4 regions of the Kitasatospora sp. NPDC001159 genome follow, and region 2 is predicted to be linked to each of the others. Evidence: riboswitches for the same ligand, from Rfam matches in the RefSeq annotation. Region 2 holds a riboswitch; each other region holds the start of a gene.
What was found. Region 2 has a riboswitch for cyclic di-AMP ahead of ACWC9T_RS10870 (M23 family metallopeptidase). Riboswitches for the same ligand answer to the same signal wherever they lie in the genome.
Positions count from the first base shown of each region.

Region 1: it holds a riboswitch for cyclic di-AMP, as region 2 does, so the genes downstream of both, ACWC9T_RS27400 (LysM peptidoglycan-binding domain-containing protein) here and ACWC9T_RS10870 (M23 family metallopeptidase) in region 2, are expected to answer to the same signal.
Region 3: it holds a riboswitch for cyclic di-AMP, as region 2 does, so the genes downstream of both, ACWC9T_RS09145 (CAP domain-containing protein) here and ACWC9T_RS10870 (M23 family metallopeptidase) in region 2, are expected to answer to the same signal.
Region 4: it holds a riboswitch for cyclic di-AMP, as region 2 does, so the genes downstream of both, ACWC9T_RS08165 (M23 family metallopeptidase) here and ACWC9T_RS10870 (M23 family metallopeptidase) in region 2, are expected to answer to the same signal.

Region 1 is NZ_JBSFJV010000062.1:39,336-46,582, reverse strand. Features, by position in the region: partial or broken gene ACWC9T_RS27420 (transposase) at 1-276, opposite strand, end outside; partial or broken gene ACWC9T_RS27415 (hypothetical protein) at 336-653, opposite strand; gene ACWC9T_RS27410 (transposase) at 916-1,824, opposite strand; gene ACWC9T_RS27405 (IS3 family transposase) at 2,186-2,356, shown strand; gene ACWC9T_RS27400 (LysM peptidoglycan-binding domain-containing protein) at 2,565-3,302, opposite strand; cyclic di-AMP (ydaO/yuaA leader) riboswitch at 3,287-3,409, opposite strand; gene ACWC9T_RS27395 (DUF7586 domain-containing protein) at 3,759-4,133, opposite strand; gene ACWC9T_RS27390 (serine hydrolase domain-containing protein) at 4,130-4,675, opposite strand; partial or broken gene ACWC9T_RS27385 (GH25 family lysozyme) at 4,659-4,863, shown strand; gene ACWC9T_RS27380 (hypothetical protein) at 4,946-5,290, opposite strand; gene ACWC9T_RS27375 (maleylpyruvate isomerase N-terminal domain-containing protein) at 5,390-6,019, opposite strand; gene ACWC9T_RS27370 (LysE family transporter) at 6,221-6,844, shown strand; gene ACWC9T_RS27365 (TetR/AcrR family transcriptional regulator) at 7,064-7,247, shown strand, end outside.
Region 2 is NZ_JBSFJV010000015.1:89,434-96,680, forward strand. Features, by position in the region: gene ACWC9T_RS10850 (ATP-binding protein) at 1-1,170, opposite strand, end outside; gene ACWC9T_RS10855 (TetR/AcrR family transcriptional regulator) at 1,974-2,549, opposite strand; gene ACWC9T_RS10860 (alpha/beta fold hydrolase) at 2,594-3,418, opposite strand; gene ACWC9T_RS10865 (YiaA/YiaB family inner membrane protein) at 3,514-3,804, opposite strand; cyclic di-AMP (ydaO/yuaA leader) riboswitch at 4,001-4,159, shown strand; gene ACWC9T_RS10870 (M23 family metallopeptidase) at 4,172-5,014, shown strand; gene ACWC9T_RS10875 (hypothetical protein) at 5,132-6,004, opposite strand; gene ACWC9T_RS10880 (GNAT family N-acetyltransferase) at 6,048-6,626, shown strand; gene ACWC9T_RS10885 (sensor domain-containing protein) at 6,769-7,247, shown strand, end outside.
Region 3 is NZ_JBSFJV010000012.1:57,658-64,904, forward strand. Features, by position in the region: gene ACWC9T_RS09115 (cytochrome P450) at 1-442, opposite strand, end outside; gene ACWC9T_RS09120 (MarR family winged helix-turn-helix transcriptional regulator) at 681-1,205, shown strand; gene ACWC9T_RS09125 (PTS transporter subunit EIIC) at 1,237-2,742, shown strand; gene ACWC9T_RS09130 (hypothetical protein) at 2,789-2,965, opposite strand; gene ACWC9T_RS09135 (hypothetical protein) at 3,103-3,351, opposite strand; gene ACWC9T_RS09140 (antibiotic biosynthesis monooxygenase family protein) at 3,523-3,876, shown strand; gene ACWC9T_RS09145 (CAP domain-containing protein) at 4,064-5,008, opposite strand; cyclic di-AMP (ydaO/yuaA leader) riboswitch at 5,011-5,179, opposite strand; gene ACWC9T_RS09150 (alpha/beta fold hydrolase) at 5,958-6,779, shown strand; partial or broken gene ACWC9T_RS09155 (VWA domain-containing protein) at 6,936-7,247, shown strand, end outside.
Region 4 is NZ_JBSFJV010000010.1:93,045-100,291, forward strand. Features, by position in the region: gene ACWC9T_RS08160 (APC family permease) at 135-1,670, opposite strand; gene ACWC9T_RS08165 (M23 family metallopeptidase) at 2,023-2,982, opposite strand; cyclic di-AMP (ydaO/yuaA leader) riboswitch at 2,985-3,160, opposite strand; gene ACWC9T_RS08170 (MFS transporter) at 3,478-5,013, shown strand; gene purB (adenylosuccinate lyase) at 5,039-6,469, opposite strand; gene ACWC9T_RS08180 (HelD family protein) at 6,588-7,247, shown strand, end outside.

The sequences.
Region 1 (7,247 bases), on a different contig from region 2:
GTCGTCGGTGATCTTCTTGACGGCCTTGGGGAACTTCGCCCCGTAGAGCTTGGCAAAGGTCTGGACGGCCTGTTCGGCGTGCTCGCGGTCCTCGGCGTTGTAGATGTCCTGGATCGCCTTCTTCGCCGCCGGCTGGGCCGACTTCGGCATGGCGTCCAGGGCATTGGCCGTTTTGTGGACCCAGCATCTTTGTTCGCGCGTGTCGGGGAAGACCTCGCGCAGGGCCTTCCAGAACCCGAGCGCCCCGTCGCCGACCGCCAGCACAGGCGCGCGCATAAGGCCGACCATGTAGGCGTAGTCGTTCCGCTGCTGGGGTCGGAACCCTTGAGGAGTGGGTCGGGGTTGAGGAAGCGTCCGTGGCCGGGGGCGTACTCGCGCGCTCCGAGGTTGGTCAGTCCGGTGGCGGTGTCCAGGGTGCCACCGACGAAGCCCTTGTCACCGGCCCAGCTGCTCGGCGCGGGCTGGGTGCCGCGCGGGTTGCCGAACGGATCGGTGGGACGGCGGGCAGTCGTCTGGGCGGCGTCGGTGCCGGTCTGCACACCGTTGGTGCCATGCGGGTCGGCCGCCTGGTGGACGAGGGCGCCGCCGCCGGTGGCCGTCACCCGGGTGATCGTCAGACCGCCGGGCGAGTTGTAGTACCGGACGTCGGACATCTACCCGGTGCCGGTGCCGGTGTTGAGGGTGAGTTCGTCCGCTCCGAGTTCGAGCGTGGTCGCGCCGGGATCGCGGCGGATCAGCTGGTTGCCGTCCGCGCCGTACAGGTACGACGTCCCGGAGGGCTGGCCGGTCTTGACGACGGAGGCGAGCTTGTCCTCGCCGTTCCAGGTGAGGGTGGTGGTTCCGGTGTTCTCGGTGATCGAGGTAATGTTGCCCAGTGAAGTTCCCCCAAGGCCGGGTAGTTAGCGTTTCCGCAGGTCACGCAAGGGATCTGCGGTCTTGGGCGATAGCCGTGTAGCGGCCTGTGCGGACTCTCTTGATCATTCCTCTCTCAGTCCAGCGGGCGAGTTGTCGGTAGGTGGCGACGAGGGTGACGTCGCCGAGCAGCTCGGCGATCTCCCGTGCGCGCCACAGCCGTTCGGGCTCTGCCTGCAGGATGGCCAGGACGCGAACCATGCGGCTGCTGGTCTTTCCGGGACCGGCGTACTGGGGGACGGTCGTTGTGGGCAGCGCGGGCTGCGGTGGCGGAGGCGGCAGGAGAGTGATCGTCGTCGAGGTCACGGCCCGGCTGCTGTCAGGGCGGCCGTCCAGTTTCCGTTCCGCGTAGCGCGAGATGGGTGACTTCACCTTGCGGGTGCTGACGCGGGACCGCCGGGTGAGCGATAGCGTCGACAGGACGCGGCGGCCGATTGCTCCGATGCCCTGTCCGAGGATTCCTTCCGCGCATACCAGCAGGTCGCGGGCAGTTTGGAAGGCGATGGTGAAGCCGCAGCGGTCGGGATCTGTGCCGGGCTGGGACTCCGCGGCCTCGACCATGGTGCGGCGCAGGAGCTGGTAGAGGGTGAGCAGGGCCCACATCTCCTGCTCGACGCCGGCGGGGTCGTGCGAGCGCAGGACGCGTCCGTGCAGGATGGTGTGGCGCAAGGCGTAGTAGGCACTCTCGTGCTCCCACCGCTCGTGATAGAGACGCACGAGGCGGTCGGCCGGGTAGTGGCGGGCGTCCAGGAGCGTGGTGGCCAGACGGCAGGAGCCCTCGAAGGTGCTGCCGTCCGTGCAGGTGACGCTCACCCGGGCTTCGATGACGCGCACCGGGACGCCGCCGATGACCGAGAGGTAGGAGGAGTCAGCGAGCGGCTTGAGGACCGGTGGCCGGCGGCGCTGGTTGATGCGGCTCAGGACCTGATCGGCGTCAGCGCTCCCAGATGTCCGGGAGCGAACCGGCCCGCGGCCACAGTCACCGTACGGGTGATGGCCGACAGCGCTGGCTGCGAGACAGAATGAACAGGCAACGGAGCTCCTTGCGGGACAAGCTGTCTTGGACGACTGCCTGTACCAACGAGCTCCGTTGCTCTATATCAAGAAACCTTCAACTCCCTTGCGTGACCTGCGGAAACGTTAACTACCCGGCCTTGGAAGTTCCCCGCTGAACTGGACAGCCTGATACTGGGACGGGCTCCCGAGGGCCAGCTACTACGCCTGGCTCGCCGGTCGGCCGGCTGCCGCCGAGCGGCAGCGGACAGAGGACGAACTGGCCGAGGAGATAAGGGAGATCCACGCCTCCTCGCGCGGTGCCTACGGCGCCCCGCGCGTGCACGCCGCACTGCGGCGCAAGGGCCGTGCGATCAACCGGAAGAAGGTCGAGCGGATCATGCGCGAGCGCGACATCCAAGGCGTGACCGCCGCAAACGCCGCCACCTGACGAAGCAACCGCGCCGCGGTCCCGTACGGACCCCGGGTACGCCGACGGCCCGGCTCACGCAGCGCAACGTGAACCGGGCGAGTCAGGTGGCCGCTTGGCAGCCCGTCAGCCGCCGGACATCCGGCTGGCGGGCGGCACTCGCTCAGACCCATCGGTTCGAACAGGCCGATCAGGTCCGATCAGGCCGTACTGATCGGGAGAAGTCCGATCAGTACGCCTGGTGCACCTGCCAGAACGCCCAGGCGGCGTTCGGGCTGCCGTAGACGGTGTTCATGTACTGCAGGGCCCACTTGAGCTGGGTGGCGGGGTTGTTCTGCCAGTCGGAACCGGCCGAGGCCATCTTGTTGCCGGGCAGCGCCTGCGGCAGGCCGTAGGCACCCGAGCTCGGGTTGGTGGCGTGGATGTTCCAGCCGCTCTCGTGGCTGATGATCTGGTCGAACGAGGCCAGCTGGTTCGCCGGGACGATCGAGGCGGCGAGCGCCTGCAGCGCGGCCGGGGTGTTGGCGACCGGGGCGACCGGGGTGGCGGCCGGCTTGGCCGGAGCCGCGGCGGGCTTCGGCGCAGTCGGGGCCTGTGCCGGGGCGGCCACGCCCAGGGTCAGGTGCTGGCCCGGGTAGATCTTGTCCGGGCCGTTGGTCAGCACGGACTTGTTGAGGGCGTAGAGCTTCTGCCAGCCACCCTGCACGTTGTGCGTGGTGGCGATCTTGGTGAGGGAGTCACCGCTCTGGACGGTGTAGCCAGCGGGCGCCTGAGGGGCGGCGGCCTTGACCGAGTGCACAGGGGCGGACTTGACGGGGGCGGCGTTCGCGGCGGTGGCGGCGACCACCGGGATGCCGGCGCCGACGCCGACGACCACGGCGGCCGCGACGATGCGCTTGATGGAACCGGCGGCGAACAGGCTGGGGCGAGCGTTGACGGGCAGCATGAAGTGCGATTCCTCTCCCACGCCTGCGAGGTGAGCTGTCGGGTTCGGGCTGGAGTTGCCCGGCCGCGCAGAGGCGCGGCTTTACCCCTAGCCCCGCCGGAACCAGTCCGGTGAGGCGACTTACCTGTGGGTCCCCCGCCCCTGCCGTGGTGCTTCATGGGTGCACGTGCCCGCCCGATCCGGCGGCAGGATTCGGCGTTCCGGAGAGCGGGGTTCGTTTCGTACAGAGACGAACGAGAAGGACCGTAAACGGCACGGAGCCATCAGCACAAGCCATCGTGAGCTGGGTCACGACTCGGCCGGATTGTCCGAATGATCCACAATGGTGCTTGATAACGATGTGGTTACGACCCTATGAGTGCGCGCCAGCGCCGCCCGCCGGGCTCAGTGCGGCAGCCACCGCCCGATGGTGCGCCGTGCGGGTCGTGGGTTCGGGCTGGCGCGCCCGCCCTTTGGGCATGCCGACCTGAGCGGTAGTCAGCCTGCGTGCCAGCCCTGCGCATCGACGCCGCCCGGCACCCCGGCTGCCGGATCGTACGGGGTGCGGGTGTGGACGAAGCCGGCCTGGTCCACGTCGTCGACCGTGCCGTCGGCCCGGCGCACCACGCGCAGCGGCTCGCCCACGTAGGAGCCGTCCAGCCCGGCCCAGGTCCCGTCCGGCTCGGACTGGAACCGTGAGGTGCGGGCCGCGCCACCCAGCGCTGTGAGCTCCATCACACGGCCGGCTCGCAGGTGCTCGACCGCGCTGGTGCCCCAGTGCCAGGGGCCGATCCGCGCCAGCAGTTCCGGGTCGGCGTCGACGAAGGGCCGCCGGGGCTCGGGGATCCGCAGCTCGTGCTCGGCGATGATCACGTCAGGTCGCGCGGGCCACCTGGCCGAGGCTGAGGCCGGCCGTGGTGCTGGCGAGCGTGACGGCCGCCACATCGTCCTGCTCGCTGACAAGAGCGAGGCGAGGAAGCCGGGCATCGAGCCGCCGTGGCCGACCCGCAGCCGGCCGTCCACGGCTGGAGCTGCAGGCCCAGGCCGTAGCCAGCCGACCCGTCGCCGTCCGACGCGGCGGCCGGCCGGCGTATCTCGGCCGGCACCTTCTCACCCGCGCCACCGGCGAGGAAGGCGGCCCAGCGGCAGAGGTCGGCGGCAGTGGACCAGAGCCGGCCGGCCGGCGCTATCGCGCCGGTGTCGGTGAGCGGCTCGGGCTGCATCACGCCGGCCCACGGGTGCACCGCGAAGCCGCTGGCGTGCGGGGTCTGCGGCAGCGGTGTGATGCGGGTCATACCGAGCGGCTCCAGCACCTCGCGCTGCAGCACCTCCTCCCACGGCTCGCCGCGCAGCTTCTCCACCAGTGCGCCGAGCAGGGCGTAGCCGGGGTTGGAGCACTGGTGGTCGAGCTGCATCGGCAACTACGGCGGCTTCGGCGCCACCAACCCCCCTGTGGATCGCCCGTTACTCCTCGACCGTCGGCACCTTGCCGAACGGCTGGGGCTACCAGACCTTCTGGCAGTGCTCCGACACCGGCACGTTCCCCGGCGACCAGGACCTGTTCAACGGCGCCTCCGACCGCCTGAGCGCGCTCGCACTCGGCTGGAGCCGCGCTCTCGTTCGGCCGCAAAGCCGAAGCGGCTCCCCGCACCCACCGGGGTGCGGAGAGCCGCCCGGCCCGAAGCTCAGCGCGGGTCGACCAGCTCCGGGGCGAACACCGTGCCCAACGGCTCGGGGCCCACGTACTGCTGGCAGTTGCAGGGCCGCGGCTCGTAGCTCAGCGGGCGGCGGTCGGCGTCCCAGGCGGTGGGCGTCTCGACCACCTCGTGGCACCGGCCCTGCTTGTCGTGCTTGGCCAGGTGGTGGGTGCAGCCGCAGACCGGCTCCGGCGGACGGTTGGCCGTCTCCAGGGCGAGCTCCCGGCGCTGGGTGGCGTCGAGCAGCTCCAACTTGCGCTCGTGGCGGACCTTCAGGGACCGGCGGACCTTCGCGGTGACCGACCCACTGCCGTAGAGCACGGCGGGCACCAACCACCACAGGTTCCACAACGAATCCACTGACGCCCCCACTGCTACCGATTCCTGGCGCTGATCATACGACTGACCAGCACGAGCGACCGCCGCCGGGGGTCAGCGGATCACCGGCAGCACCGGCGCCGAACTGCGGCCCGCCGCCGCCTCGATGAAGGCCACCGGATCGGCGACCTCCGCCAGCAGGTCCCGGGTGAAGTCCAGCGCCCCCTCGGCAGGCGCCGGACCGCCGACCGCCGCGATCAGGTCGAGCAGGTGGACGGTCGCCTCCATCAGCGCCACCTCGCCCAGCGCACCCACCGTGACACTGCCGAGCAGCGGGTGCGCCACCACCGTGGAGGGCGGCAGGTCCGCGAGCCCGGCCAGGGCGGCCGGGCCCTCGACGCCGAACCGGGTGATCAGCACGGCCGGTTCGGCCGCCTCGGCCGTCTGCCTGGCCGTCTCGGCGATCTGCCCGGCGGCGGTGTGGGCGATCCCGCCCGGCCGGTTGTACGCCCGCAGGATGCCGGCCCCACTGCTCACCTCGGCCGGCCCGTCCTGCACGGCCGCGCGCAGCCCGGTGAACATCTCCGGCACCGGCGCCACGTGGGCGTACAGCTCCCGGACGGTCCAATCGGTCAGCCGGGTGGCCCGGCCCCATTCCTCGGCGCCCAGGGCCGCGCCGCGCTCCGCCCAGGAAGCCCAGGTGTCGGCCAACAGACTGCGCACGGGGTCGTTCTGACTGCTCATCTACTCTCCTCGGAACGATGGCCACCGGAGTGCCCCACGCTACCCGGCAGCGCCGGAAAACCGGTTGCGGGGGTGCCACTCCGACCCTCACCATCGGCCCGTGACCGACACCCCCGCCCGCCCGCTGACCGTGAACGCCGCCCTTCCCGTCCCGGCCCAGCAGCAGCCCGGCCGTCCCCGGAGGCCCGACCGCGCCCACGCGTGAGCGCCGCGCTGATCGCGGGGCTGCTCGCCGGATACGGCGTCGCCGTACCGGTGGGGGCCGTCGGGGCCTACCTGGTATCGCTCACCGCGCGCGCCTCGCTGCGCACCGGCGCCTGCGCCGCCCTCGGCGTGGCCACCGCGGACGGGCTGTACGCGCTGCTCGCGGCCGTCAGCGGCACCGGCCTGGCACCGCTGCTCGAACCGGTGGCCCGGCCGCTGCAGCTCGCCTCGGCCCTGGTGCTGCTCGCCCTCGCCGTCCGGACCGCCGTCACCGCCCTGCGCAGCCGCCGTACGGCCGCCGCCCTGGCCGCCGAGGCACCGTCCGGGCCCCTCCGGGCCTACCTCACCCTGCTCGGGATCACCCTGCTGAACCCGCTGACCGTGCTCTACTTCGCCGCCCTGGTGCTGGGCAGCGGCCAGGACGGCACCACCTCGGGCCCGCTCGCCCGGACCGTCTTCACCGCCGCCGCCTTCGCGGCCTCCGCCAGCTGGCAACTGCTGCTCGCCTCCGGCGGCGCGCTGCTCGGCCGGGCGCTCACCGGTACCCGCGGCCGTCTGCTCACCGCCCTCGGCTCGGCAGCGCTGGTCGGCTGGCTCGCGGTCCGCCTGCTTCTCGGCTGAACCCGCGACCGACCGGACCTCCCCCCAGGGCGCCGCCGCCGACCACCACCGCCGCCGCCGCTGATTGCGCTCCGTCGCCGACCACGCCCCGGCCGACGCCTGTTTACGCCCTATTCACACCTTGTATCCTGGTTCTGTATCCGCTGCGCTACCTGCCCATCCGCCCGACCGGCCCAGGCACGGCCGACGGGGTTGGCACCGACCCGGAGGAGCGCGGACATGGTTGAGCGGGACGGCCCCGAGAAGCGGGGGCGCCTGAGTCGGCCGCTGGTGCTCGACGCCGCCGTGACGCTGGTCGACCGCGAGGGCCTGGCCGCGCTGACCATGCGCAGACTGGCGGCCGAGCTCGGGGTCGAGTCGATGGCCCTGTACCGCTACGCCCCGGGCAAGGAGGGCCTGCTCG
Region 2 (7,247 bases):
GGTCCCGGCCTGGAACATCGCCATGAACGCCTGCGCGTCCCGGGCCGAGCGGTACGGCGGGGCGGGCTGCGGCGGGGGAGCGGCGTGCTGGGCGGTCCGGTTCGCGCGGTCGCGCCGGTGGCTCCGGCGGGGCAGCGGCGGTGGGGTGTCGCCGGTCTGGGGCCGACCGGTGGGTGGGGTCTCCACCATCGGGTGACCGGCCGTCGGGTGACCGGCGGGGAAGGCCGGCCGGGGGTCGGGGTTGAACGCCCGGTCGTCCGGTCCGAGGCCGGGGACGGTGGGTGGCAGCGGTTCGGTGAGCAGGGCGTTCGGCAGCAGGACGACGACGCGCACGCCGCCGTACGGCGAGGGCGCCGAACTGAGGGTGACCCGGAAGCCGTACTGCTCGGCGAGCCGGCCGACCGCGGCCAGGCCCAGCTGCGGGACCTCGCCGAGCCGGGAGACCTCCAGGGTGCTGCCCCCGGAGAGCGCGGCGGCGGCCTTGGCGACGGCCTGTTCGGGCATGCCGACGCCGCCGTCGTCGATCTCGATCACCGCGCCGTTGTGCACCGGCATCAGCGTGACGAACACCTGGGTGCTGGGCGGGGAGTAGCGGGTGGCGTTGTCCAGCAGTTCGGCGACGGCGTGGATCAGCGCCTCGGCGGCGGCGCCGACCACCGCGGTCTCGATCCGGCTGCGGACCGCCACCCTCTGGAACGGCAGGATGCGCGACTGGGCGCCGCGCACCACGTCCTCCAGGGGGACCGGTTCCGGCCAGTGCCGGCCGGCCCGCGCGCCGCACAGGACGGCCAGGGTCTGGGCCAGCCGGGCCTGTTGGGCGGCGGCGTGGTCGGCCTTGAGCAGGCCTTCCAACAGCGCCGGGTCGTCGTGGGTGCGCTCCATCTCGTCGAGCAGGGCCTGCTGGTCGTGGGCCATGACGAGGATCCGGCGGGCGACGCTGAGGAAGGCCCGCTGGGTGGAGGCGGTGAGCTCCTGCTCCTGCTGGACGGCGGCCAGGTCGGCGCCGCGGCGGGAGAGTTCGGCGCTCAGCTGGTCCTGGAGCCGGGTGAGTTCGTCCTGCAGCCGGTCGGCCCGGCCGCGCTGGGTGACGGACACGGCGTGGTACCGCGCGGCGGCCACGAGGGCGAGGACGGCGAGTACGCCGGTTGCCGTTACGGACCACTGAGTCATCGTCACGCGGCGAATTCTAGGGTGATGATCCTACGAAGGTGTGAACGGATCTCGCCAAGTGACCGGATCTCGTCAATATCGAGTCAATACACCGTCAGCCCTGTGTCGTTCGACCCCGATCCCGGGAGCCTGGCGAGGTCTCCGATCGTTCGTCCAGGGCCTTTCGACCCACGTCGATGTGACGGGTGATGGCCGGATCGCGTTCCGGGTTGTGTGGGACGTGTGTGCACGGTGTTGCGGAACGGACGGGGCCCGGTGCAGGAGCGGCAGCGCCACGTCGTCCGGCCGGGACCTCCGGTCGACGGCCGGCTCTCGTCCTCGGAGGGGGCACTGAATCCTCGGACCCCGTGTCCACGGTCGGCGACCGGTGTCGGACTGGTGCGGCTCAGCCGGTCACGGCCGGCCCGGCCGTACCCGGCCGCCGCACCAGCGCCAGGGTCCGGTCGTCCGCGACGTCCTGCGTCACCGCGTGCACCAGTCGGTTCGCCGCTCTAGGCTGCCCGCCGGCGCCGCACACACCGGCACCAGCAACTGCCAGCGCCGCAATACCGGCCCGCCACCCACCACCGGCAGCACCAGCGCCGACGGCGGCCACCCGTACGGCCCGTATGTCCCCGTCCAGCAGCCGCCCGGCCCGGCCCGACTTCTCGCGCGTGCGGTGCCGGCCCGTCCACTTCTCGCCGTGCCCGCTCCGGCCGCTGGCCGGCGCCGGAAGCCGGCCGGTCCGACTTCCCGTGCGGGCGGGGCTGCCAGGGTGGGTGGATCAGGACCCTTCCGCGGAGGAGGCCGGTGGGCCCGACGTCCTACTCCTCCCCCTTCGGCCAGGTGTGGAGGCCGGTGGTGAGGGTGGTGATGAGGCGGTTGTGGGTGGTGGTGAGGTCTTCGGCGAGTTGGAAGGCGCCGGTGATGGAGAGGGAGGCGAAACCGTGGGCGAGGGAGCGGACGGTGCGGGCGGCGTGGATGGCTTCGGGGCCGTCGAGGCCGTAGGAGCGGAGGACGGCGATGATGACGCCGACGAGGCGGGTGGCCGCGCGGGTGAGGTCGTCGTCGGGTCGGGGGGCCTGGGGGAGGGCGGTGTAGCGGTGCGGGTGTTCGGTGGCGTAGGCCTGGTAGGCGCGCAGGACGGCGGTGACGGCGTCGTCGCCGCTGCGGCCGACCGCGGCCCCGGCGAGCCGGTCGGCCAGTTCCTCGGTGACCCGGACGGCGATCAGCCGGCGCAGTTCGGTGACACCGCCGCTGACGTGCTTGTACAGGGAGGGGGTGGCGACCCCCGCGCGGGTGGCGACGGAGGCCAGGGTGAGGGCCTCGGCGCCCTGCTCGTCGATGAGGGCGAGGGCGTGGTCGACGACCTGGTCGGGGGTCAGTCCTACACGGGGCATGGGGTGGGGTTCTCCGTACGGGTGCGGATGCGGGTGCGGCGGGTTCAGCCGAGTTCGGCGAGGAAGGGCAGCAGGGCGTCCGCGACGGCCTGCGGGTTGTCGGCCATCGGGTAGTGGCCGGACCCTTCGATCATCACCTTCCGGGTGCCGAGCGCCTCGGCCTGCCGGTCGGCGACGGCCTCCGGGTTCGGGAAGTCCGGGTCCTTGCTGCCCATCAGGACGAGCGAGGGGCAGCGGACGGCCGCGCACCAGCCGATCGGCGCGGAGTCCCCGGTGACGTGTCCGCGGGTGGCGGTCCTGCGCCCGGGGGCGTGCAGGTCGGCGACCAGTCCGGCCACGTAGTCGTCGAGGTCGGCGGGGCGGGGGCCGGGGAAGGCCATCTTGCGCAGGTAGAAGCCCCAGACGGCCGGCCAGTGGACTATCGCGCTGCCCATCACGGACGCGACGCCCTGCATCAGGGCGTTGGCCCGGTACTCGACGAAGGCGTCGATCAGCGCGATCCCGGCGACCCGCTGGGGCGCGTCCCCGGCGAGCTTGACGACCGTCGCGCCGGTGTAGGACTGCCCGACCAGGACGGCCCGCTCGATGCCGAGGTGGTCGAGCATGGCGAGGACGTCGGTGGCGACGGCGGTCGGGCTGTAGTCGTCCCAGGCGATCGAGGACTCGCCGAAGCCACGCACGTCCATGCTGATGACCCGGCGCCCGGCCGCGGTGAGCAGCGGGTGCAGGTGCCGGTAGGTCCGGCGGCTGTCGAGCATCCCGGGCAGCAGGACGACGGGGGTGCCGTCGCCCTGGCGGGTGTCGTCGAAGGCGATCCGGCCGCCGGGGACGTCGAGGTACTGGGTGCTCGGGGCGGTGCTGCCGTTCACGGTGGGCCTCCACGGGGGTCGCTGCTGCCGATAGCCATAAAGCTATGGCTAATAGCCTTAGCCGTCAACCCCTCAGACCCCCGGTTCCCGAGGGCTCAGACCCCCTCGACCCTGAACGGATCGTGCTCGCTGAGCAGCTTCTCCAGCCGGGCCTGGTCGACCCGGGCGACGGTGTCCGACGACTCCTGCCGGTCCCGGATCACCTTGGCCAGCGTGAACGCGGAGGTGACGGTGTAGAGGAGGCCGATCCCCAGGAAGGCCCGGGTCCACCCGCCGACGGGCAGGTAGGCGATCCCGACGGCGAGGGCCGAGCCGGAGACGGCGAAGGAGAGGACGGCCTGGATGTAGTACGCGGCCGTGGTGCGTGTCTGCATCGGTGCGCTCATGGCGCCAGGATGCGGCTGCGCGCCGTGGCTGCACATGAGTAGGAGTACTCAGATGGACTGGGTGAACGGCGGGTGGTTCGTTGACGTCCGATCACCTGCTCCCCAGCCGTCCCGGGCGGATGGCTTGGAATCAGGGCGGCCTGGGATTAACGTTTGATAACGCAGCGCGGTCGTCAACGCCGTACCCAGACGGCACCGTGCGCCGTCGCCTAATCCCGCCGGCCGGCCTTCGGGCAGGTCAGGGAGCCGGGGAACCACGTTCCTTGGGGTGAATCGGTGGGGCTCCGGCCCGGCCGTAGGAGACCTTCCTGCTCCGAACCCGTCAGCTAACCCGGTAGGCGCGAAGGAAGGAAAGGAGCGCGCCTCCGTGGCGTCGACGCACACCCCGGCACACCCGGCCGGCCCCGTAGCCGGTACCCAGCTCCTCGACCACCCCGGCCCGGACGGCACCGAGTCCGCCGATCCCTTCGCCCCGGAGGCCGAGGCCAACCGCCACCGGATGCCGCGTCAGACCCGCGGGGCCTCCCCGCTGCTCGGCGTGACCGCCGTCGCCGCCACCCTGGGCGCCACCGGTTTCGCCTCCGCGACCCCGGCCGCCGCACCCGCCATCGAGGCCCCGGACGAGACCCCGGTCGCCCTGGCCGCCGACCCCGGCCTCGCGCTCGCCGCCCGCATCCAGCAGCAGGCCGACAGCCAGCGCACCGCCGCCGAGGAGGGCGCCCGTCTGCAGGCCGCGCAGGAGGCCGAGGCGAAGGCCGCCGTCAAGGAGGCCGAGGCCAAGCGCGCCGCCGACGAGGCCGAGCGCGCCAAGGCCGCCGCCCTCACCCTGCCGGTCAAGGACTACAACCTCTCCGCCCACTACGGCCAGAGCGCCCGCTACTGGGCCCACCTGCACACCGGCCTGGACTTCGCCGCCGACACCGGCACCCCGGTCCACGCGGTCGGCCAGGGCACCATCACCTCGGCCGGCTGGTCCGGCGCGTACGGCTACCGGATCGTCGAGACCCTGCCCGACGGCACCGAGATCTGGTACTGCCACCTGTCCTCGATCATCAAGGGCTCCGGCCAGGTGGGCTCCGGCCAGCAGATCGGCAAGGTCGGTGCGACCGGCAACGTCACCGGCCCGCACCTGCACCTGGAGGTCCGCCCCGGTGGCGGCGCCCCGGTCGACCCGGAGACCTGGCTCCAGCAGCGCGGCCTCAACCCCTGACGGGAACCCCTGACGGGAACCCTCGACGGTCCCCGGAAGAACCCCGACACAACGCCCGTGAGCCCCGGACATCCGGGGCCCACGGGCGTTCACTCCGTCGGCATCACTCCGTCGGCATCACTGCGCCGGCACCTGCGCCAGGTACGCTTCGATCTCCTCCTGCCCCGGCTCCGGCGCCAGCTCCGGGAACTCCTCCACCAGCAGCCGCGCCAGCCCGGGCACCGTCCACTCGCCGAACAGGTCGAGCGCGACCTCGGCCGCCGCCGCCTCGAACGCCCCGAAGTCCCCGGTCAGTTCGTCCGGCATCGGTCGCCCCAGCGCGTTCAGCTCGGCCAGGTTGCGGTAGCTGCGCCGCATCAGGCCCTGCTCCAGCAGCAGCCGCGCGCCGTCGGTGGCCATGCCGAGCGACAGCAACCGGCCCGGCCCCCAGCCCTGCTCGTCCGGTTCGTCCAGCCAGCCGGCCGGTGCCAGCGCCTCGTACACGGCCAGCCGCTCCTCCTCGCCGAGTCCGGCGAAGCCGGCCAGCCAGCCCCGGACCGCTGCCCGGTCCGCAGTGTCCACCCCGTGCGCGTGCAGCAGTACGGCGTACAGCCGGGGCCAGGTGAGCAGGTCGGCGCGGCGCAGCAGCCCGGCCGCGACCTCGCCCTGCCACTCGGCCTCGGCGTGCAGCCGCTCCTGGCGCTTGGCGTTGAGCCGCTTCGCCGCCCGCTGGTGGTCGATCAGCAGCCCTACGGCGTCGCCGTACGCGAGCGGGTCCGCGTCCGGCGCGGGTTGGACGTACAGGTGGAGCCGCTCGTACAGCAGGTTCTCCACCACGTTGGAGGTCAGTTCGGGCCAACCGTCGTGCATCCTGCCGTCGCCCAGTTCCAGCAGCGCCAGCACCGTGCGCAGCGGCGCCTCGGCCACCGGCGCGCGGTCCTGCTCGGCCGCCCAGGCGAGCAGGTCGGCGGCCCGGGTGCGCGGGGCGAGCCGCAGGTCTTCGTCGTTCATATTCCGAACGGTAGCCCGCCGGGCGCGGGTAGGGTCGGCAGCCATGGTCCCCGTACGACTCACCGGCCCCCGGCTCGCCGTCCGCGAGTACCACCACACCCCGGAGGACGTGGACGCGCTGTACGCGCTGTTCAGCGACCCGGAGGTGACCCGCTACCTGCCCTTCGAGCCGCGGGACCGCGAGACCTGCGCCGACCAGATCGAGCTCTACCTGGAGGAGGCGATGGCCGAGGAACGGGACACCTACCGGCTCGCCGTCTGCCGGCGGGAGGACGCCGAGGACCCGGCGGACGCGGTGCCGATCGCCCACGCCAGCCTCACCCTCGGCACGTGCCGCTCCGCCTACCTCGGCTACGTGCTGGGCCGCGAGGTGTGGGGCCGCGGCTACGCGGGCGAGATCGCCGGACTGCTCTGTGAGTTCGCCTTCGGCCCGCTCGGGCTGCACCGGCTGGCCGCCCGGGTCGACGTGGACAACCCGGCCTCGGCCAGGGTGCTCACCAAGCTCGGCTTCCAGCTGGAGGGGCGGGTGCGGCACGACCTGTACAAGGGCGGCGTCTGGTCGGACTCGTACCTGTACTCGTTGCTCGTCGACGAGTGGCCCGGTCCTTCGGTGCCGTCCTGACCCCGGAAGCGGACCGGACCGGGGGTTAACCCCACCCCCGATCCGCCGGTCCCCCGGATGCCCCTTGAGCCGCGGTTCGCCCAGACTGAAGGACGTCAGCGAGCACGAACGACCGTGAGATAGAGGGGCCGGGGGCCGGGAGATGAGCAGCAGCCGAAGCATGCTGGACCAGGAGTGGGACGTTCTGGGCGGTTACGGCGACGACGGCCCGCGCCCCGCCCGGGCCCGCCGGACGGAACGGGCGCCGTCCTTCTGGCGGTCGCCGTTCTCCGCGTACTACTACCGGGAGATTGGCTACGCGCTCACCGGTCTGCCGGTGGCGATCGCCGGCTTCGCCGTCGCGATCACCATGTTCTGCCTCGGCCTCGGCACCTTCATCACGGTCCTCGGCCTGCCGGTGCTGGCGGGTCTGACCACCGTCGCCCGCGGCTTCGGCCGGCTGGAGCGGGCGCGGGTGCGCGGCCTGCTCGGCGTGGACGTGCCCGGTCCGGCGCCGGTGCGCCGGGTCCGGTCGGGCAGCTGGGGCGCGATCACCGCGCGGCTGGCGGACGTGGCGGGCTGGAAGGCCGTGCTCCACCAGCTGGTGATGTTCCCCTGGGCGGTGTTCAGCTTCGCCATGAC
Region 3 (7,247 bases), on a different contig from region 2:
GGGCGAACTCGCGGACCAGGTCGGCGCTGGAGCGTCCTTCGGTCATGCGGTCCAGCAGGTCGTCGGCGATGCGCTGGACCTCGGGGCGCAGCGCCTCGACCTTCTTGATCATGAATTCGCCGGTGAGCATCCGGCGCAGGCGGGAGTGCTCGGGGTCGTCCATCCGGATGAAGGTGGGCTGACCGGAGTTCAGCTGCCGGGCGCCCGCGCTGATGAACGGGAACCCGGGCCGGGTGGAGTCGGAGCTGAAGCGGGCGTCGGAGAGGACCGCCTTGATGTCCTCGTGGCGGGTGACCAGCCAGCTGGTCGAGCCGTCCCAGAGGGAGATGCGGCTGACCGGTTCCTCCTGCCGGGCCTGCCGGTAGGCGGGCGGCGGGGCGAACGGGCAGGCGCCGCGGGCGGCGGGGTGGGTGAAGCGTGGGGTCTTCGCGCCAGTGGCCATCAGGGGGGCTCCCCTTCTCGGAGCTGGGTGGGGCCGGCGGTGCCGGTCGGATGGGCCCGCAGGTGTGGTGGGGCAGGGCCCGGGCCATTTACGTGCCAAAAGCAACTAACTGACCGTCACGCTAACTCGCGTTACGTGGCGATGAAAGGGCGCATCGGGTGACGGTCGAATCTGTCCGAAATCCGGTCACCGCTGCCCGCCGGAGCCGCGGACCGCACCGGATCGCTACAGTTCCCCCATGCCGGACGCCGAAGACGATCGGACCACCGCCTCCGACCTGGAGGCCGTACTGGCCTCGCTGGCCTACCTGCTGACGCGTTCGCAGGAGCACGAACGCCGTACCGCCAAGGCGGGCATCACGGCCGCCCGCTCGGACGTCTACCTGCTGCGCGCGCTCGCCGAGACCGAGGGGGCCAGCCGGGTGAGCGACCTGGCCGACCGGCTGATGGTCAAACCCTCCCACGTCACCCGGCAGATCGACCGCCTGCAGGGCCAGCGACTGGTGGAACGCACCCAGGACGCGCTGGACCGCCGGGTCCGCCAGGTGGCGATCACGGACGACGGGCGGAAGATGCTCGACCGCCTGAAACAGGCCAACACCGCCGGACTCACCAGTGCGCTGGACGGCGTCCCGGAGCCCGACGTCGCCGCCGCGGTCAGCGTGCTGCGCCACCTGGTGGACCGCTACGTGCACCGGGTGCGCACCACCATGCTGTCCGAGGACGACCCGCTCCCGGAGCGGTCCGCGCCCGCCGCCGGTTGAGCGACGAGACCATCCGGGTACGTCCTTCGTCATGTCGGACGAGAAGAACCGCGCCGTGGCCGAGGCGATCCTCCCGCTGGTCGGCGGCGCCGCCAACATCCGCTCGGTCGCCCACTGCATGACGAGGCTGCGGCTGGGCCTGGCCGACCGCTCCCTGATCGACCACCAGGCGCTCAGCGCGCTGCCGGCCGTCCTGGGCACGGTCGAGGACGACACCTTCCAGATCGTCCTCGGCCCGGGAGCCGTCGCCGGGGCCACCGCGCAGCTGCGCCGCCTCCTGGACTCCGACGGCGGGACCGAAACGGGGAGCGTCCCCACCGCCGAGGCCCTCGCCGGGCGCGGTGAGCGGATCCGGGCGGAGACCCGCGTGCGCAACGCGACCCCGGCGAAACGGGCGCTGCGCCGGATCGCGAACATCTTCGTCCCGCTGATCCCCGCCCTGATCGGGTGCGGGATCGTCGCCGCCCTCTCCGGGGCGCTCGCGAACCTCGGCTGGGCACCGTCACTGGTCACCGCCCTGGGGCCGGTCTCCGCGGGCTTCATGTCCCTGCTCGCCGTCTTCGTCGGCTACAACACCGCGAAGGAGTTCGGCGGTACGCCCGTGCTCGGCGGGGCGGTGGCCAGTGTGATCGTCTACGCGGGCGTCGCCAAGGTCGAGGCGTTCGGCCACCACCTCACCCCCGGGCAGGGCGGAGTGGTCGGGGCGCTCGGCGCCGCGCTGCTGGCCGTCCAGCTGGAACGGTGGACCAGGCGGATCCTGCCAGCCGCCCTGGACGTCCTGGTCACCCCCACGATCACCGTCCTGTTCGGCGGCCTGGCCGCCCTGTTCGGCCTGATGTTCGTCGCCGGGGAGATCTCCACCGCCATCGGCCACACCGCCACCTGGCTGCTCGCCCACGGCGGCCTGCTCGCCGGGCTCGTGCTCGGCGGCCTCTTCCTGCCGCTGGTCATGCTCGGCCTGCACCAGGCACTGATCCCGATCCACACCACCCTGATCCAGCAGCAGGGCTCCACCGTCCTGCTGCCGATCCTCGCCATGGCCGGCGCCGGCCAGGTCGGCTGCGCCGCGGCCGTCCACCTGAGGCTGCGCCACAACGCCTCCATCCGGGCCGTCATCAGGTCCGCGCTCCCGGCCGGCCTGTTCGGCGTCGGCGAGCCGCTGGTCTACGGGGTCACCCTGCCGCTAGGGCGCCCGTTCATCACCGCCTGCGTGGGCGGGGCCGCCGGAGGCGCCTTCGTCGGTGCCGCCGGCCAGCTCGGCGGCGCGGTCGGCTCGACCGCCATCGGCCCCTCCGGCTGGGCCCTGTTCCCCCTGCTGGCCGGCCCGCACGGGATGGCCGCGAGCGCCGCCGTCTACGGCGGCGGACTGGTGACCGGCTACGTCGTCGGCTTCCTGGCCACGTACTTCTTCGGCTTCACCCGGGAGACGCTCGCCGAGTACAACGCCCGCGCCGCGGACCCTGCTGCGGCTCCCGCTCCCGTCGCCGCTCCGAGTCCCGCCGTCACCGCGGACGGTGGAACGCCTCCCGGCGCGTGAAGCCTCCCGCCGGTCGCCGCCCCTCGAACGCTGCAGTGGCCGACCGTCAGTTCACCCCGCGCGCCCGCCGGCCGTTCCGGAGTTCGACAGCTGCTCGGACCTCCGCCAGCGCGCGAGCACGGTCGACCGGTGGCGGTTGGAACCGGCCGGCGGCCGCCCCGATGTGCTCCTCCCAGCGGTCCTGCCAGAACTCGACCGTCCAACCGGGCCATCGCTCCGGCATCTCGTACGCCTGCGCCGACGCCCCGAGCACCCACCGGCCTACCGGCGCCGCCGCGGATCGAGACGGATCCCCGGACCATCGAGGGCACCGCCGTCGGCCCCGCCGGCAGGGCACCGGAATCGGGCTGCCACGAATTGCTACCGGTCGGGCGCGGCGGTCTCGATGGCGGCGAGCAGGCGGGCGTGGACGGCGCCGGCGGCGTCGCGGGTGGCCGGGTCCGGGTCGTCCAACTGACCGGCGATCAGCTCGGCGGCCGCGGCCAGCACCGGGACCGGCACGGTCGCGGTGCGCAGGTGGAGCAGCTGGGAGGCGGCGCGCTCGCCGGCGGTGGTGGCGCGCGAGGTGGGGATGAGGTGCTGGAGGCCGCGGGGGAGCTGACTGGTCATCGGCCCATTGTCCCGGCTCCGGCACGTCCTCCCGGCCGGGTCGTGGGCTCGTGGTCGTTTCCGGGGGCTGGAGGAGCGCTCGGACAGCTTCGGTCGAGAGGCCGATCCCTCATGCATCCCGTTCCGGAGAGAAGCTGGCCCGTCGGGTGCATCCCGCCTTACGGTGGCGCCATGAGCGATCACTCGGAAGCGCCTGTCACGCCCGTCGAAGCCTATGAACCTCCCTACTACATGGCTGTCTTCACGGCGGTGCGGACCCAGGACCAGAGCGGGTACAGCGAGACCAACGCCCGCATGGAAGACCTGGTGAAGGAGATCCCCGGGTACCTGGGGATGGACTACGCTCAAACTCCCGGAGGGCTGGCCATCACCGTCGGGTACTTCCGCGACGCCGAGGCCCTCACGGAGTGGCGGTGCAACGTCGAGCACCGTGCGGCGCAGAAGCGCGGGCAAGCCGAGTGGTACCAGAGCTACACGCTGCATGTGGCGAAAGTGGAGCGGAGCCACGGGTTCACGCGAGCGTAGGTCCCGCAGCGCCCGAGGGCAGTGGTCGGGCAGCGGCGCGAGGGGCGAACACCCGGAACTTCCCGCTCATCCGTTCCCGATCCTCCGGCCGCCTCCGTCTCACGGGCTGGGTGCCCGCGGGACGGAGGCGGCCGACCCGCACGGGACGGGGTCGGACCGGCCCCGGCCTACGTCCTCGACGGACGGGTCAGTTGGAGAAGTCCTGGGTGAGCCAGACGGTTCCACTGGCATCCCGGTGGACGGCGATGCCGATGTGGGTGAACTCGCTGCTGAGGATGTTCTTGCGGTGGCCGTCGTCCGGCGGTGTCTCGTTCAGCATGTCCCGGGTCAGGCCGACCGCCATGGCGGCGATGTCCTGGGCCGAGGTGGAGACCCCGTTGCCGTAGCCTATGTTCTCCCCGACGGCGTTCCACTGGACGCCCGCGGCCGTCTCCCGCGCCCCCAACTCGGCCTCGCCCGGGCACTGGTGGGACATTCCGCAGCCGCTGGCCATCGTCTGGTTGTGGGCCTCGGCGCTGCTGGTCAGCCCCGACGTGATGGTGTAGGCGGGCAGACCCTGGGCGGCCCGCGCCTGGTTGATCAGATTGAGGACCTGCTGCACGGCGTCCGAGCTCGAACCGGTCTGCGCGGCCGGGGTGGTGGGGGCGGCCGGGGTGGTGGGTGCGGCCGCGGGGGCGGGGGCGTGCGTGGCCGGGGTGGACGGGGACGACGGCGCGGACGTGTGGGACGCCGGGGTCGAAGCCGGAGCGGAGGGCCGCGCCGAGTGGGAGCCCTGGGACTCGCCGCCGGGGCGCGCGGTCGCGGATTCCGAGGTGTGGGAGGCCGGAGCGGACGGCGACGGCGACGGCGAGGCGTACGAGGCTTCGGCCGAGGCCGGAGCGGAGGGCTGCGCGGCGTGCGGGCCGGCCTGGAGGCGGTGCTGGTCATCGGAGTCGCTCTGGTGCCAGTGCTGGTGGTGCTCCTGCCACCCGGCGTGGCTCGCGTGCGTGTGGGAGCCGGGCGCGGCGGAGGCTCCGCTCGCGCTCAGCAGCGGCAGCATGAGGCCGGCGCCGACGATCCCGGCGGTGGCGGCCAGACGCGGGGTGTGTCTCCGGCGCGCACGGCGATGCCGGCCGGTACCTGAATTCAGCATGGGGCGTCCCTCTGCGACGCCTGCGAGGTGAGCTGTCGGGTTCGGGCCGTGAGGTAGCCCGGCCGCACGCAGCGGCTTCACCCCTAGCCGCACCCGTCTCGTCCGCGAACGGGCCGAGCAGGGCGCGGCGAAATACCTGGTTCCCCCGCTCCTGCCCGGTGCACTGCTCGACGTCCGGCCGACCGGTGGACAGGACTCGGCGTCCCGGCGGCAGGGTTCGCAGGTGCGAACAGCCCGAACGCTAGACAGATCGGCCCGGAAGACACAAGTTCGTATGATGCACATCACATGGACCTCCGGCGAGCATCTGACCGAATGCCATATCAGGGACACAGCGCCGCATAAGTACCCTAATCGGACAAAGCTCCTGGTTGTCGACGCCGGCCTCGACGGCCGCCGCCCCGGGAGGCGGGGGTGGACAAGGTGGTCGGCTCGCGTCGGTCGGCGATCGGCCCGCGCGTGCGGCCGCGCTTGAGTTCGAGGAATCCCGACGCCGACGACTGCACCGCCCGCACCGACCCGGCCTTCGCCGCCGGCGACCGCATCAGCGTCGTCTGCAGGGCGCGCGAGCAGGTGAACCCGGTGCGGCGCAGGTGCCCGGGGGCGTCTGGACGGCGCCGGCATCTCCCGCGGGGTCCGCATCGGTACCAATGTGTGGGTGGGGGTCTCTCTGTGCGCACGCATCCTGCCCTGTGCACACGCATCCTGCCCAAGGGGTACTCATCAAGCACGCGGGCAGATCGGACGGGGCCGGCGCCGGAGAGGGATGCCGAACCGGATCCGGCTCCTGGGGGTGATCATCACGGGCCTCCTCTGGGGCGGCTCCCCGTTGGAGCCGGCCTGAGGTCATGCCACCGGGCCGAGGTGTACACGGCGCCGTGCCCGTGTGCCGTCGGGATGTCAGTGGTCTGCCGGTGACATGAAGGTGGGCAGGTGCAGGCTGGTGGGCATGACCGAGCTTCGCGCATTGTCCGACGACGGCCGTCCCGTCACCGCCCTGGACGACGGGTCCGGGCCGATCCTGCTGGTGGTTCATCCGGGCGGCGGGGATGCGACGTCCTGGGACGGCGTCGTCCGCCGCCTCGTCGAGGAGTTCCGCGTCGTCAGGGTTCGGCGGCGGATCTACGTGCCCGGCGCGGACATCGCCCTGCCGCACTCGATGGCCGTCGAGGCGGCCGACGTCCTCGCCGTAGCGGACCTCCTGACGCCGCCGGTGCTCCTGGTGGGGCACTCCTCGGGCGCCGTGGCCGCACTGGAGGCCGCCCTCCTGAGGCCGGTGGCGTTCGCCGGGCTCGTCCTCTACGAACCGCCCATGCCGACAAGGCAGTTGGTCGCCGGACCGGCGGGGGCGCGGGCCCGCGCCGCGCTCGAGGCCGGCGACCCGGTCGAGGCGATGCGGATCCACATGGGGGAGATCGTGCGCGTGCCGGCGTACCTGGTCGATGCCATGTTCGCCGACGGGGGCCTGCGGGAGAAGCTGTGCGCGTACGCGGCGGCGCAGATCGCGGAGGACGAGGCTCTCGACGCCCTCGGCACCGGTACCGACCGCTTCGCGGCACTCGGAACCCCGACGACCCTGATCGAGGGCGACCTCAGCCCCGCCCACCTGCGCGAACGCCTGGCCGACCTGGCCGGTGCCCTGCCGCAGGCGCGAGTCGTCACCCTCACCGGCCAGGGACACGCCGCCCACCTCACCGCCCCCGGCGCCCTGGCCGCCACCATTCGAGACGCGGCAGCTTGGAGCGGGCCTTCGCCCGACGCCGACTGCTAATTGCCCGTCAATATCCACACGTTCTTGGAGCGAAGGTGGTCGGCTCCGTGGAACCCCAGGTCAGGGTGGATTGTCAGTGCCTCCTCGTAGTGTGGAAACAACGCTGGAGGGAACGCCGGAAAGGCGTCGAAAGGGCGTTGGAAAAGGGGTAGAGGTATGTCCGCGAACAGGATCAAGCACAAGGTCAACCACGTTTCGCTCGTGATCGACAAGTCCGGTTCGATGCGCCAGCACGCGGCGCAACTCGTCCGGGTGGTCGACGAGTTCGTGAAGGGGCTGCAGGAGGAGTCCGACCGGCTCGGCCACGAGACCCGGATCAGCCTCTACGCCTTCGACCACGAGGTGCAGAACCTGGTCTGGGACATGGACGTCAAGCACCTGCCGTCCCTGCGGGGCCTCTACGAGGTCGACAACGGTGCGACGGCGCTGATCGAGGCGGCCGTGAAGTCCATCGACGACCTGAAGAAC
Region 4 (7,247 bases), on a different contig from region 2:
ACGACGCCAACGCCTCCGTGAAAACCCGGGCCCGCCGGGTGATCTCCGCCCAGTCCCCCGCCGCGACCGCCTCCGGCGGTACCGGCGGCCAGCAGTTCGGTCCGCCGGTCCACCGGGGCTGACCGGCCCTCGGCTCAGCGCTCGACGGCCTCCTCCAGCACGATCCGCCCCATCCGCGCGTACCGCTCCGGCCGCCAGCGCCGCATCGCCAGCGCCAGCCCGATCCCGCCCAGGAACACCCCGATCACCAGGTACGGGATCAGCCGAAACAGCAGGGTGCCCGAAGCCGCCCCGGCCGCCGCGTCCTTGTTGACCACCAGCAGCACCACCACCCCGGCCATCGCCGCCCCGCCCACCAGCGGCGCGACCAGCGTCCGGCACCAGTGCGCGGTCTCGGGGTGTTTGCGCCGTACATGGAAGTACCCGACCACCGCGAAGGAGCAGAGCGTCTGCACGACGAGGATCGCCATCGTCCCCAACAGCGCCAGCAACGTGTACAGATGAACGTACGGATCCATCCCCGCCGCCCGGAAAGCCAGCACCAGCCCGGCCGCGATCACCGACTGCACCACCGAGGCGACGTACGGCGAGCCGTGTCGCGGGTGGGTGCGGCCGAGCGCCGGGTGCAGGAAGCCCTCCCGCCCGATCGCGTACAAGTACCGCGCCGCGCACTGGTGGAAGGCCATCGCGCAGGCGAACGAGCCGGTGACGACCAGCCATTGGAACATCGTCACCGCCCAGGCCCCCAGGTGCGCGCCCAGTGGGTCGAAGAACAGGTTGTTCCCGTCCTTGCCCGGCACCGACCCGCTCGCCACCGCGATCGCGTGCTCGACTCCGTTGCCGGACAGGATCATCCAGGACACGAACACGTAGAACAGCCCGATCCCGACCACCGACACCAGGGTCGCCCGTGGCACCACCCGCTTGGGGTCACGCGATTCCTCCCCGTACATCGCGGTCGACTCGAAGCCCACCCAGGACCAGAACGCGAAGAACAGTCCCAGCCCGGCGGCCGCCGCGCCCGAACTCCCGACCCCCCTCAGCGCGTTCAGCGGGTTCACGGCCTCGCCCACGATCCCGTCCGGCCCGCCGCCGGAGGCCAGGACGGCCAGCGAGACCGCGCCCAGCACCCCGATCTCCAGCACCAGCGCCACCCCGAGCACCTTGGCCGTCAGATGCAGGTCGAACCAGGCCGTCACCCCGATCGCCGCCACCCCGAACAGCGCGTACCAGCCCCAGCCGAGGTCCACGCCCAACTGTGAACGGACCAGCCCGCGCAGCGAGTAGGCGAAGAAACCGATGATCGAAGCCTCGAAGACGATGTACGCCATGACCGCGAGCAGCCCGGCGGCCATCCCGGCGACCCTGCCCAGCCCGTGCGAGATGTACCCGTAGAACGCCCCGGCCGCCGTGATGTGCCGGGCCATCGCCACGTACCCGACCGAGAACACCGTGAGCACCACGGTCGCCACGATGTACGCGGCGGGCGCGCCGACCCCGTTGCCCTGCCCGACCACGATCGGCAGGTTCCCGGTCATCGCGGTGATCGGCGCGGCGGTGGCGATCGCCATGAACACCACGCCCGTCAGGCCCACCGAGCCCGCCTTCAGCCGGTCGACCCCGCCCGACCCTGCCCGCTCCCCGACCGCGTCCCCGCTCCCGACCGCCATCCGGCCTCCTCGTCCGCCCAGACCCGTCCGCCCGCCGGAGAAGGGCCGGGCGCTGACCGCCCGACAGCATCGCGCGACCGGGGCCGCACCCGAAAGACGACGGATCTCGCCAAAAACAGCAGGAGTTGACGCTCAGTTCGACCGCTCGAACACGCCCGGAGCCGGAAACGGCAGCGGCCGGCCCGGCTCCACGAGGAGTCCTCGCGAAGCCGGGCCGGCCTTGGGCGTGTCCCGCGCCCATGTCCGCTGATGCGGCGATCACCCGGTCGAGCGGTCACCCGACATGACCATCCCGGGTGGTCGATTCGCCCCGCAACAGCGGTGGTTCCTGAGACCCGCGGTCAGCGCAGGGTCAGAGCGCGACGCCGTGCGCCCGCAGGTAGGCGACCGGGTTGATGTCCGAGCCGTACTCCGGACCGGTACGGATCTCGAAGTGCAGGTGCGGGCCGGTCACGTTGCCGGTGGCGCCGGAGAGGCCGAGCCGCTGGCCGACGGTGACGGTCTGACCGATCTTCACGCCGATCACCGACAGGTGCGCGTACTGCGCGTACTTGCCGTCGGCGAGCTTGATCTCGACCTCGTTGCCGTAGGCGCCGCCGTTGCCGGCCTTCACCACGACACCGCTGGCGGCCGCGCGCACCGGGGTGCCGGTGGAAGCGACGAAGTCCTGGCCGGTGTGGTGGCCGGAGGCCCACATCGAGCCGGCCACGCCGTAGGCCTCACCCAGCACCGGGTTGGCCAGCGGGGCGACGTAGCCGGAGGTGGCGGCGACCGGGGCGGCGGTCACGGCCTGGGCCGGGGCGGCGGTCTGAACCTGGGTCTGGACCTGGGCTCCCGGCTTGGCGGCCTCGGTCTTGACCTGCAGCTTGGTGTCCGCGGCGGCGGAGGCGCTCTGGGTGACCGGGGCGGCCAGAGCAGCCGGAGCGGCCGGAGCGGCCGCAGCAGCGACGTCGGCCGCGAGCGAGAGCTGCTGGCCCGGGAAAATCAGGTTCGGGTTGGCGCCGACCACCGAGCGGTTCTGCTCGTACAGCGCGTGCCAGCCGCCCACGACCTGCTTGGCGTCGGCGATCCCGGACAGGGTGTCGCCGCCGACGACGCGGTAGCTCTCGAGCGCGGCGGCCGGGGCGGCCGACTTGGCCTCCGCGGCGGCGGTGTGCTGCGCGACCGAGGCGGCCGGCGCACCCGGGGCGGTGTAGGCCTGGGCGCCCATCGCGGTCACGAGCGGCAGCGCGAAGGAGACACCGGTGACGGCGACGCCGATGCCGATGCGGGCGACGCGGGGCAGGGCGATACGACGGGCCTGAGCAGGCATGGAAGTTTCCTCTCCGACGCCTGCGAGGTGAGCTGTCGGGTTCGGGCTGGAGTTGCCCGGCCGCATGCACGGCTTCACCCCAAGCCGGTCCTGGACGTTCGCACTGAGAAGCGCGAACTCCGGTCCGGCGACTTACCTGTGGGTCCCCCGCTCCTGCCGTACAGAGCTCAGTTCGAACCATCGGGCAGCGGCAGGACTCGGCGTTCCACCCGGTGGATCCACCCGGGCTGGCCGAGCGGTCGCTGAACTAAAACCCATCCGTTCGGGTGAAGCAATGTCGATCTCCTGAACCGGCTGCATCTCCCCGGAGGATGGTGACACTCCGCACGATCCGCCACACGATGCGTACACAATCCATTCACCGAGCGCCACTGCCCCACGACCCTGCGCCGATCTCCACCCCCCAGCGCGACCGTCCGCTCACGCACCGCTCGCGGCGGACACGCCACGCGGTGACCCTTGTCACGTACGCCCCGCCGGGCGCAGGATCGGGCCGTGGCCACCTCGACAGCCGGCACCCTGCGCCTGGGCACCGCGCAGGGTCGCTGGGTACTCCTGGCAACCGTGCTCGGCTCCAGCATGGCGATGCTCGACGGCACCGTGGTGAACGTCGCCCTGCCCCGGATCGGCGCCGACCTCGGCGCCTCCCTGGCGTCCCTGCAATGGACGCTGAACGCCTATCTGCTCACCCTGGCGGGCCTGATCCTGCTCGGCGGCGCGCTCGGCGACCGCTACGGAAGGCGCCGGGTCTTCCTGATCGGCGTGGTCTGGTTCGCCGCTGCCTCGGCTGCCTGCGCCGCCGCCCCGAACATCGAAGTGCTGATCGTGGCCCGCGCCGTCCAGGGCATCGGCGGGGCACTGCTCACCCCCGGCTCGCTCGCCATGCTCCAGGCCGTCTTCCATCCTGACGACCGCTCGGCGGCGGTGGGCCTGTGGTCCGGCCTCGGCGGGGTGTCCGCGGCCGTCGGCCCGTTCCTCGGCGGCTGGCTGGTGGACGGCCCCGGCTGGCGCTGGATCTTCCTGCTGAACCTGCCGCTGGCCGCCGCCGTGGTCGCCGTCACCTCCCGGTACGTCCCGGAGAGCCGCGACGAGTCCGCCTCCGGCCGCTTCGACGCACCCGGCGCGCTGCTCGCCGCGCTCACCCTCGGCGCGATCACCTACGCGCTCACCGCCGCCGGGGAGGGCCTGTCCCCCGCCGTCTGGCTCACCGGCGCGATCGGCCTGCTGCTCGGCGCTGCCTTCGTCGCCGTCGAGCGCCGCACGCCCGAACCGATGCTGCCCCTCGGGCTGTTCTCCTCCCGGCTGTTCACCGCCGTGAACCTGGTCACCCTCTGCGTCTACGCGGCCTTCAGCGGGGTGTTCTTCCTGCTGGTCGTGCAGCTGCAGATCGTCTCCGGCTTCTCCCCGCTGGCCTCGGGCTTCGCCCTGGTGCCGATCACCGTGCTGATGCTGACGCTGTCGGCGCGCGCCGGGCGCCTCGGCAAGCGGGTCGGCCCGCGCATCCCGCTCACGGTCGGCCCGCTGCTGTGCGCCGCCGGGGTGCTGCTGATGCTGCGCATCGGCCCCGGCTCCTCCTACTGGGTGGACGTGCTGCCCGCCGTCGCGGTGATGGGCAGCGGGATGACCCTGCTGGTCGCACCGCTGACCGCGACGGTGCTGGCCGCCGTCGAGGTGCGGCACGCGGGCATCGCCAGCGGCGTCAACAACGCCGCCGCCCGCGCGGCCGGCCTGCTCGCGGTGGCCGCCCTCCCGGCGCTGGCCGGGCTGAGCGGCGACGCCTACCGGGTACCGTCCTCGGTGGACTCCGCCTTCCACACCGCGATGCTGATCTGCGCGGGCCTGCTGGCCGGCGGCGGGCTGATCGCCTTCGCCACCGTCCGGGGCAATGTGCTCGCCCCCGAGGAGCACCCGGTGGCCGAACCGAACTGCGACTGGCCCTGCGCCACCACCACCCCGCCGCTCGACCCCGGACACGCCCGGACGCACGAGGGCCCCGCCACCGGAACGGCGGCAGGACCCTCGGGGGGCTGACCGGTCGTCAGAGCCCACTGCGCTCTTAGAGAATGTCGGCCGGCGCGTACTTGGCCGCCTCCGGGTAGGCCACCGCGACGGCCTCCACCTGGCGGACCACCTCGGCGACCTGCGCCCCGGCCGCACCGGTGAACGACAGCCTGTCGGCCAGCAGCGCGTCCAGCGCGGCCCGGTCCAGCGGGATCCGCTCGTCGGCGGCAAGCCGGTCCAGCAACTCGTTCTCGCGGGCGCCCGCACGCATCGCCAGCGCGGAGGCGACGGCGTGCTCCTTGATGACCTCGTGCCCGGTCTCCCGGCCGACGCCCGCGCGCACCGCGCCCATCAGCACCTTGGTGGTGGCCAGGAACGGCAGGTAGCGGTCCAGCTCGGCCTCGATCACGGCCGGGAAGGCGCCGAACTCGTCCAGGACGGTCAGGAAGGTCTCCAGCAGGCCGTCGAAGGCGAAGAAGGCGTCCGGCAGCGCGACCCGGCGCACCACCGAGCAGGAGACGTCGCCCTCGTTCCACTGGTCGCCGGCCAGCTCACCGGTCATCGAGGCGTAGCCGCGCAGGATCACGGCCAGACCGTTGACGCGCTCGCAGGAGCGGGTGTTCATCTTGTGCGGCATCGCGGAGGAGCCGACCTGGCCCTCCTTGAAGCCCTCCGTCACCAGCTCGTGGCCGGCCATCAGGCGGATGGTCTTGGCCAGGCTGGACGGCGCGGCGGCCAGCTGGACGAGGGCAGTGAGCACCTCGAAGTCCAGCGAGCGCGGGTAGACCTGGCCGACACTGGTCAGCACGTTGTCGAAGCCGAGGTGCCCGGCGACCCGGCGCTCCAGCTCGGCCAGCTTCTCGGTGTCGCCACCGAGCAGGTCCAGCATGTCCTGGGCGGTGCCGACCGGGCCCTTGATCCCGCGCAGCGGGTAGCGGGCGATCAGCTCCTCCAGGCGGCGGAAGGCGACCAGCAGCTCGTCGGCGATCGACGCGAAGCGCTTGCCCAGAGTGGTGGCCTGCGCGGCCACGTTGTGCGAGCGGCCTGCCATGACCAGCTCGGAGTGCTGGGCGGCGAGCCGGGCCAGACGCACCAGGACGGCCACCGTGCGGTCGCGCACGTGCTCCAGGGACTGACGGATCTGCAGCTGCTCGACGTTCTCGGTCAGATCCCGGGAGGTCATGCCCTTGTGGATCTGCTCGTGGCCGGCGAGCTCGCTGAACTCCTCGATCCGGGCCTTCACGTCGTGGCGGGTGATCCGCTCACGGGCGGCGATCGAGCCGAGGTCGACCTGGTCGATCACCCGCTCGTAGTCGGCGACGGCGTTGGCCGGCACCTCGACACCGAGGTCCTGCTGGGCCTTCAGGACGGCGAGCCACAGGTGGCGCTCAAGGACCACCTTGTGCTCGGGGGACCACAGCTGGGCCAGGGTCGCCGAGGCGTACCGGGAGGCCAGGACATTGGGGATCTGGGGCTTCGCGCTCACGCTTCGCAAGCCTAACAGCCGAGGTCACGCCGGACGTCGGCGGATGGGGTAGGCTGGGCCGATTGAACGCCCGTCAGGAAGCACTGCACAAACTTCTCGCCGCAAGGATACCACAGCAATGAACGGAACTCCAGCGACTGCATGGAACTCCAGCGGTGCCCTCGCCGAGGCACTGCGCACCGAACAGGCCCACCTCGACCGGCTCTACGCCCGCCTGGACACCGTCCGAGAGCGGGCCCGCCGCACCCGGGACAGCGCCCACGACGGCGCGGGCGCCGGCGGCACCCACCAGGCCCGGCTGGAACGCGAGGTGCGCGCCCGCGAGGCCGCCCGGCACGCCGCCCGGCTCGACGCCGTGGAGCGCGGCCTCTGCTTCGGCCGGCTCGACCAGCGCGACGGCACCGTCCGCTACATCGGCCGCGTCGGCCTGACCGACGAGCGTTACGAGCCGTTGCTGCTCGACTGGCGCACCCCCGCCGCCCGCCCGTTCTACACCGCCACCCCCGCCAGCCCGGGTGCCGTGCTGCGCCGCCGCCATCTGCACACCGCGGGCCGCACCCTCACCGGGCTGGACGACGAGGCGCTCGACCTCGCCGCACTGGACGAGTCCGGCCGGCGCACCCTGGTCGGCGAGGCCGCCCTGCTCGCCGCCCTCGCCCGCGAGCGCACCGGCCGGATGGGCACCGCCGTCGCCACCATCCAGGCCGAGCAGGACCGGGTGATCCGCTCCCCGCTGCCCGGCGCCCTGGTCGTCCAGGGCGGCCCCGGCACCGGCAAG